2 regions of the Roseateles sp. P4_D2 genome follow, and region 2 is predicted to be linked to the other one. Evidence: predicted binding sites of a transcription regulator. Region 2 holds the regulator's gene; the other holds the start of a gene.

Region 1 (4,410 bases), on a different contig from region 2:
AAGCCGCCGCCCGCTTCATCGCCGAGCGCAGCGCTGCAGCCGTAGGCTGGCTGGTGGACCAGGGCGTGCCCTTCACGACCGACGACACCGGCCCGATGGGCCTGCACCTGACGCGTGAGGGCGGGCACGCTGTGCGTCGCATTGCCCACGCAGCCGACGCCACCGGCAAGGCCATCCACGACCAGCTGCTGGAGCTGGCCCGCAAGCACCCCAACATCACGCTGCGCGAGCGCTGGATGGCGCTGGACCTGATCACGTCACGCCACGTGCAGCGCGACGAACCGCCCCGCGTCTATGGCACCTACGCGCTGGACATCGACACCCAGCGTGTGGAGACGCTGGCGGCACGCGCCGTCGTGCTGGCCACTGGCGGCGCCGGCAAGGTTTACCGCTACACCACCAACCCCGACACCTCGACCGGCGATGGCATCGCCATGGCCTGGCGCGCGGGCTGCCGGGTCGCGAACATGGAGTTCATCCAGTTCCACCCGACCTGCCTGTACCACCCGCAGGAGCGCAGCTTCCTCATCACCGAGGCCTTGCGCGGCGAGGGTGGGCATCTGAAGTTGCCGGATGGCACCCGCTTCATGGCGGCGCATGACGAGCGCATGGAGCTGGCACCGCGCGACATCGTCGCCCGCGCCATCGACTTCGAGATGAAAAAGCACGGCCTGGACCATGTGTGGCTGGACGCCACGCATCTCGGCGAAGCCTTCCTCATCGAGCATTTCCCGACCATCCATGCCCGCTGCCTCAAGCTCGGCATCGACATCGCCCGGCAGCCCATCCCCGTCGTGCCGGCCGTGCACTTCACCTGCGGCGGTGCTGTGACCGACCTGCTCGGCCGCTGCGACCTGCCGGGCCTGTATGCCGTGGGCGAAACCGGCTACACCGGCCTGCACGGCGCCAACCGCCTGGCCAGCAACTCGCTGCTGGAATGCGTGGTGCTGGGCCAGACCTGTGCGGCCGACATCCTGTCGCACCCGCTCCCCGACGGGGCTCCCATCCCGGCCTGGGACGAGAGCCAGGTCGAGAACGCCGACGAGCAGGTCGTCATCGCCCACAACTGGGACGAACTGCGCCTGTTGATGTGGAACTACGTCGGCATCGTGCGTACCACCAAGCGCCTGGAGCGCGCGCTGCATCGCATCAAGCTGCTGCGCGGCGAGATTGATGACTACTACGGGAGCTTCCGAGTCACGCGCGACCTGCTGGAACTGCGCAACCTCGTCGAATGCGCCGAGCTGATCGTGCGCTCGGCCCTGATGCGCCACGAGAGCCGCGGCCTGCACTTCAGCCGCGACTACCCGCGCACGCTGCCGGTGAGCTTCCCGACGGTGTTGATCAGCAAACGGCGCCGACGCTAGCACCGAGCGCGGATATGCCGGGCCTCAGCTCTTCACCATACAAGCTCGCCGTCGTGCCAGGCTGCTCGTTCCGACTCAAGTTCTGATCAGGCCTGCCGATACATGCGAGATGGACATCGCCAACTCCGCCAGCGTCAACATCGCGTCGAGCAATACCCAAGGGGCAGCCGATGCGGTCGGCCTCCTGGTGCTGCGCAAGGCGATCGACATTCAGGCGGCGGGCGCCATGGCCCTGCTCAGCGCGCTGCCGCAGCAGCCTGCACTGGCGACCGAAGGCACGCTGGGGCGCAACGTGAACGTTTACGCCTGAGTAAGACCGGGGCGCGGTTCAGGCGCCCAGAATCCCCCGACCACCGCGCATCGCCCCTCTGCCCCAACGCGAGACCCGGCGCCGGCATAGGGCATCGTGACAGGCGTGGGCGAATTGAAGGCGGCAGCCAATCGGGCGCCGAAGAGCGGGCCGGTGGCGATGGCCATCACCAGGTTCCCGTCGCCATCGCGGGCGCTGATCCTGCCGGCGGCGCTGTCGAAGGCCCAATGGCTGACGCCGGCCTCGGCGCCAAGATGGCGGTTCGCATCAAGCAATCCCATGATCGTCTCCTGCTCTGGCGGCGAACTCGGCGACGGTGTCTTGCCACTCGTTCCAGCCGCCTTCCTTCACCTCGATGGCGCACAGAAATTCCATCTCGAAGCGCTTGGCCTGAGCCTCACGCCTGAGCCTGGCTCGCTCTTCGACCCGCTTGGCCCGGGCCGCGAAACGCCGCGGCATCTTCTCGAGCAGCGCGGCGAAGCCGACAGGTTTGTTGATCGTCAAAGCACCGTCCTCCGCGGGTCCAGTTCGGTGCCTTCCCAGGCCTCTTCATCGGTCGCTGGCTGCGCGGCGAGGTGCGGCGCGTATTCGGCTTCCCACGCGCGCAACTGGCTGATGGTGATGCGCAGCAGCGAGGCGCTGGCCCAGAGCGCGTCATCCGGGGCAAGTGGGGTGGATTGAGATTGCATGGCGGCTCCTGTTTTCGATGGAGCCAGTCTCGGAGCCCGCCGGCCGCGGGGGTATCGCCCTTTGGGGGTGCCGAGGGGGGATGGGCGGGCGGGCATCCCCCGTCGTATCCCTCCAAAGGGGGATGGCGGTCGACTCGAAAGCCACGACCTCAGATGCGAGAAAGGCGCCTAGGCTGTTGATTTCGCTAGGGATTCGTGGGCCTACGGCACCGGAGCCTGCGTCTGCGCCCGGGAAGGTGTCTCAGCCAGGGTTCAGTGCCGTCGCGGGCGGGCAGAAAGTCCTGGGCAGCACCGAGCGCCCGCTGAGTCTGACGCAGTTCGGCTGCAGGCCCTGCCAGGCCCGGCTGCCGAAGTTGGCTGTCACGGCCCTGCCGTCTGCGTAGCTGACCTGCTGCACGCTGTGGTCGTCCGTGAGCCACGCGAAGGCCGTGAGCGCCACGGGTGCCGACACGCCGTGCACGGCCTGGAAGTCGTCATGCGCCGCCTTCAGCCAGGCGGCGGCACTGGCGAGGTCGCGCCGGTCAAGGTTCCACAGAGTCGGCACGCCATACAGCAACGAACGCGCGTAGCGGCGCGCTTCCTGGCCCACCACCTTGGTCAGGCTGAGCTCCCAACGATCCACGGTCACCAACGCGTCGTGGTAGACCGCATCGAACAGGGGCAGGCGATCAGCGGGTTCGAACAGAGCGCGTGCTTCGTCAGCCGTGGGCGTGAAACGGCCGAAATAGATCGGAGGGCGCTCCGGTGGCCAATAGCCGCTGAAGCGCTTGTCGCTGAGCAGGGGCCAGAACGCCGCCACGTGGGCCTGCCCGGTGCCGTGCGAGTAATGCGTGACGTCGGCGCTCCAGGCGGTCACGTTCTCCGAGCCCAGCACCAGGCCGAACTTGCGCATGCCCAGTTTCAGGCGGGCCAGGACGTTGCGGCGATCCTGCGCCTTGGTCATGCGGTGCTCGGGGCTGAAGTCGTCGTAGAAGTTGCCGAAGCCGTCCACGTCGATGAAGACCTGGCTTGCGCCGTCACGGATGTGCCCCTCGTAGCGCTGCGCCGGGACAAAGCCTGCCGGGTGCCGTGCGATGGCTTCGCTGGACATCTGGCAGCCTCTGCTGGCGAAGCCCGGCACGACGGCGCCCTGCTTGTCGCGCAGGCAGCCCGACGGATAGAGCTCAGGCCCCCAGATCGCGGCGGGCATGTCGGCCGTGTCGTCGGGTTGGCCATTGTCGAAGGCGTCGTAGGGCCCCGCCAGGTAGCCCAGGCCATGGGCCTTCTTCAGGTAGGCCGGCCGGACCAGGTGCTTGTGCGTCTTCGGGTCCTGGTCGTAGCTGATCACGAGCCTGGCAATACCCAGCGCCTTCAAGTCGTCCAGGAAAGCGAGATCGCGGCCATCGCCCCATACGTACAGATGCGGGGCGCCAAACAGGCGGTCCAGTTCAGGCACCTGCTTGTCGGCAAAGGATCGCAACCGACCCTGCTGTCGCAGGTGGCTTCTGTAGAACAGCGCCGGTGCGAGCGGGTTGGGTGTGCCGAGCTCGATCATCAGATCCAGCGTGCTGGCACCGTCGGCGAAGTCATGTCTCAGGCTGGCCTGCAGCCCGTTCGAGTTCTGCAGGCAAAGCTCGGACTGAAAGCCGTCGTCCAGCGCGTAGGTGATGGCCCGCGTGCCTGTGAGGTGGGTCCACGCCGGGAAGGACAACAGGGTGGTGCCGCCGAAGCACTGCGGGCGGTTGAAGACAGAGCGCCAGTAGGCATCGTTGACGCCGAAGGCCATGCCCTGCCCATCCGGCACGATCCAGGTTCCTGACGAGACTTCTGGCATGGACGCCTGCCAGCGCGTGCCGTGCTGCCCGGTGACCGACACCTTGAGCGCCCGGCCTTGTGTACTGAGGCGCACCTGCTGGCCTTCGCCGGTTGTCCAGGCCCAGGCCCCCGGGCTTGTGGTGACCGGGCTGTCATGCGCTTGCACCTGGGGCTTGAGCAGGGGGATCGGTGCGGCATCGCCGTCGCGGGCTTCGATACGCAAGGTGGCGCTGTCGACGAGGTAGGTGAC
Region 2 (4,410 bases):
CGCCGCTGCACCGGTTCAATCTCAGCCTCAGCCTAAACCTCGCCCGGCGCCGCCCGTGCTGCGCGACGAGATCCGCATCCCGTCAGCCAGTTCGCAACGCGCGGTGCCGCAGCTCAGCGACATCGGTGCCGTGGAGCCCATGCCGCTGCCCGGCCAGCCCAATGCCAGCCAGCGCAACCAGATGGACATGGCTTCCGAGCTGCGCCAGATGCGTGGCCTGATCGAAGAACGTTTTTCGTCGCTGGCCTTCATGGAAAAGCTGCAGCGCCAGCCCGTGCAGGCGCGTCTGACGCAAAAGCTGCTGGAACTGGGCTTCAGCCCGGCCCTGGTTCGCAAGCTGGCCGAGAGCTGCCCGTCCGAGTTCAAGCCCGGCTCGCCCGCCGACCCGGCCGACGAGACCGCCTGGGCCGCCCATGTGCTGTCACGCAACCTGCATACCGATGAGGCCGCCCCGGCCATCGAGGACCGCGGCGGCGTGTTCGCGCTGATCGGCTCCACCGGCGTCGGCAAGACGACGACGACCGCCAAGCTGGCTGCCCACTTCGCCACCAAGTTCGGTGCCAGCCAGCTCGGCCTCATCACACTGGACGCCTACCGCATTGGCGCCCACGAGCAGCTGCGCGCCTACGGCCGCATCCTCGGCGTGCCCGTGCACACCGCCCACGACCGCGCCTCGCTCGATGACCTGCTCGACCTGCTGTCCAGCAAGAAGCTGGTGCTCATCGACACCGCCGGCATGGCCCAGCGCGACAGCCGCACCCAGGAGCTGCTGGAGATGCTGGCCCACCCCAGCATCAAGAAGCTGCTCGTCATCAACGCAGCCCAGCAGGGTGAAACCATTGAAGACGTCGTCAACGCCTGGAAGGGCGCGGCCTGCGAAGGCGTCGTGCTCAGCAAGATCGACGAAGCCGTCAAGCTCGCTCCGGCCCTGGACACCCTGATCCGCCACAAGCTCAAGGTGCTGGGCGTGGCCAATGGCCAGCGCGTGCCGGAAGACTGGCACCGCCTGCCCAGCGTCGGCCTGGTGCAGCGTGCCCTGAAGGGCGCCGCCTCTGGTGCCTGGCGCATGGACAACACCGACGTCAATCTCATCTTTGCCGGTGCGCCGCTGACCGAAGGCATGAGGGCAGTCCACTGATGTCCATCATGCAAGACCAAGCCCACGGCCTGCGGCGGCTGTTCGCCGCTTCCAAGACCCGCTTCGTGCCGGTTGTCAGCAATCCGCGCGTCATGGGGGCCGGCGTGCTGCTGGAAGGCCTGTGCGCGGCCTTTGCCGAGCTGAACCTGAACACCCTGGTCGTCGACGCCGGTGAACACTCGGCCAAGCCCTCGGAGCTGGCCAGCGTCGATCTGTCCAACTGCATCGAGCGCCTGTCGCCCAAGGTGTCCTACCTTGCCGCGCGCGGGCTGCCGCTGCGCCACATCAATGCCCATGGTTCGGCCGCCTCCTTCCTGGAGGCCGTGGCCGACGCCGCACCCGACGCCGACGTCATCCTGCTGCACGCGCCGGCGGCCGAACTCGCCCGCATCGTGGCCCTGCGAGAGGTGCGCCCGCTGTTGCTGGCTGATACCGAGCCCGCCAGCGTCACGGAAGCCTACGCGGGCATGAAATGGCTCACACAACGAGCGGGGCTGATGGTCTACAGTCTGCTGATGGCCTGCCACCCTCAACTGCGCGTGGCCACCCGCATCGCGCAACAGCTTCATTCCTGCGCCGACGGCTTCCTCGGCGCGGTGCTGCGCGATTGGGCCTGCCTGGACCCAAGAGCCTCCCAGCACGCACCACTCACGCCTGAACTGCGCCATCTCGCCCGCGAGCTGCTGCTTGCAGCTCCCCCGGGAGCGGCCGTTGACGCCGCCTCCGACGCGACTCCGCTGCGCCCGGCGCGCAAGGCGTCTTCCCCGTTCATCGCTGCGCATTGATCTCGCCGGAGACCAAACATGATGCCCCCACGCTCACTGCGTTCGCTGCCCCCCGCGGGGGCGCTTCAGCCCCTTCGGGCGGCCGTGCGGAGCTGACCATGTACACACCCAAAGGCCGCCTCGACAACAGCACGCTGATCAAGCAGTACAGCCCGCTGGTCCGACGCCTGGCGCACCAGATGATTGCCAAGCTGCCGGCCAATGTGGAGGTGGATGACCTGATCCAGGTCGGGCTGATCGGCCTGACCGATGCGCTGTCGCGCTTCGACGCCGAGCAGGGCGTGCAGTTCGAGACCTTCGCCACCCAGCGCATCCGCGGCGCCATGCTCGACGAGTTGCGCGGCGGCGACTGGATGAGCCGCGGCACGCGCCGCCAGCAGCGTGAGATCGAAGTCGCGGTGCACAAGGTCGAGCAGCGCCTGGGCCGCGCGCCGCGCGAGGACGAGATCGCCGCCGAGATGGGCCTGCCGCTGGCCGAATACCAGGAGCTGCTTGGCAAGGTGCGAGGCACCCAACTGGTCTATCTGGAAGACATGTCGGGCGCCGACGGTGACAACGACTACCTCGACCGCCATGTGGCCGACGAGGGTGCCAACCCCGTCGCCCAGCTGCAGGACCACCGCATGCGCGAGGCGCTGGTTGCGGCCATCAAGAACCTGCCCGAACGCGAGCAGTTCGTCATGAGCATGTACTACGAGCACGACATGAATCTCAAGGAGATTGCGGCCGTGCTCAAGGTCACGGAGTCCCGCGTGTGCCAGTTGCACAGTCAGTCGATTGCAAGGTTGCGCGTTAAGCTGCGTGACTGGTAATTTACGGGGCCACTTCTTGCCGAGCCCCGGCCAATAAGCGGGGACAAATGCATGTTCAAGTGGCCCAAGGGCGGAGGTTCTTCCCCCGCCATCACTCGGGACGAGCCCGTCCGGCGAGATGACAGTGCGGCGTTGAATGTCGTCAAGCGGCTGGCCCGCTCGATTTCCACGGTCGGCAAGGATGCCGCGGAAGTGCGCGGTGCCCTGGAAGATACCCAGCGCATCGTCCAGGCACAGAGCCAGGCCATGCAGGCCCTGGCTCAGCAGCTCAACCAGATCGGGCAGGCGCAGACCGCCATCACCACCGCCACCGCCCAGAGCGCTGCCGCCGTGCAGCGGGCCCGCGGCGCGCTCGGCGTCGTCGGTGGCGAGGTCGTTGGCATGGCGTCCACGCTGGCCCAGGTGTCGGGCGCCGCGGCCGAGATCACCAAGATTTCCCTGCAAACCCGCCTGGTCGCCTTCAACGCCGCCGTCGAAGCCAAGCATGCGGGCGATGCCGGGCGCGGTTTCGCTGTCGTCGCCGAGGCGGTCAAAGCCCTGGCCGGCCAGGTCGAGGCCTCATCCAAGGCCATCGTCAGCGCCATCGCCAGCCTGCAGGAGCGCATCGATCGCTTCAGCGCCGAGCTGACCGAGAACCCGGCCAAGCCCAGCCAGATCCACGCCGCCTTCCACGAGGTCGAGCAGGACGTGCAGCGCATCTCCGCGTCGGCCGGCGAGAGCAGCCAGCAGATGAGCCTGCTCAACGAACGCGCCCATGAGCTGGAGCGCGAGGTGTCCCAGGCCTCGCACGGCCTCAAGGTGGCCTTCGACGGCAGCGACCGCTTCCTGCGCATGTCCGAGGAGCTCGTCGAGCAGATCGCCGAGAGCGGCGTCGAGGTCGACGACATGCCCTTCATCCGTACTGCGCAGCAGGCCGCCGCCGAGATCGGTGCCCTGCTCGAAGAGGCGCTGCGCGGTGGCCAGATCAGCCAGGCCGATCTGTTCGACGACAAATATCGCCCGATCGAAGGCACGGCGCCGCAGCAGCACACGACGCGCTTCTGCCAGCTGACGGATCGCCTCTTCCCCACCGTGCAGGAGAAGATGCTGGCGTTCAGCGACAAGGTGGTGTTCTGCATCGCGGCCGACCGCAACGGCTATATCGCGACGCACAACCGCAAGTACTGCCAGCCGCAGCGCCCGGGCGACACGGTCTGGAACACGGCCAACAGCCGCTACCGCCGCATCTTCAACGACCGCACGGGCCTGGCCTCGGCACGCAACACGCGGCCCTTCCTGCTGCAGACCTATCGGCGCGACATGGGCGGTGGCCGCTTCGTCATCCTGAAGGAGGCCGCGGCGCCCATCATCGTCGCCGGCAAGCACTGGGGCGGACTCCGCCTGGCTTTCAATTTCTGATCGGGAGCTACTGCACGGTGACGAAGAAGCTCGTGGCATCCTGCCCGGGCGCCACGGTCGCCCCATTACTGCTGATCGAGCTGAACGCACCGCTGAGGCCACCGGTGGCCTGGATCAGCACGAGCTTCTGCCCCCGGGCGTAGCTGCCGCTGAAGTTCAGCACCAGGCTGCCACCGAGCATGGCAGGCCCGGCAACGCTGACATGGTCGTGGGTGACGCCAGGTGCGGTGCCGGCGATAGAGAGCGTGAGCTGGCCGGTCGCGCCCTGCCGGAAGCT

The links. Region 2 encodes FliA, which starts transcription of late flagellar genes. Its sites were predicted from a motif close to CTAAAGTTTNNNNNNNNNNNGCCGNTA; they were not measured.
Region 1: the regulator FliA is predicted to act here: its motif matches at 1,442-1,468, upstream of AC1DW0_RS02210 (putative motility protein).

Annotation. Positions count from the first base shown of each region.
Region 1 covers NZ_JBFUIM010000001.1:473,154-477,563, forward strand. The annotation lists gene nadB (L-aspartate oxidase) at 1-1,367, shown strand, start outside; gene AC1DW0_RS02210 (putative motility protein) at 1,477-1,677, shown strand; gene AC1DW0_RS02215 (hypothetical protein) at 1,668-1,958, opposite strand; gene AC1DW0_RS02220 (hypothetical protein) at 1,945-2,181, opposite strand; gene AC1DW0_RS02225 (hypothetical protein) at 2,178-2,366, opposite strand; gene AC1DW0_RS02230 (glycoside hydrolase) at 2,608-4,410, opposite strand, start outside.
Region 2 covers NZ_JBFUIM010000008.1:276,244-280,653, forward strand. The annotation lists gene flhF (flagellar biosynthesis protein FlhF) at 1-1,138, shown strand, start outside; gene AC1DW0_RS16670 (flagellar biosynthesis protein) at 1,147-1,923, shown strand; gene AC1DW0_RS16675 (RNA polymerase sigma factor FliA) at 2,022-2,735, shown strand; gene AC1DW0_RS16680 (methyl-accepting chemotaxis protein) at 2,787-4,133, shown strand; gene AC1DW0_RS16685 (autotransporter) at 4,141-4,410, opposite strand, start outside.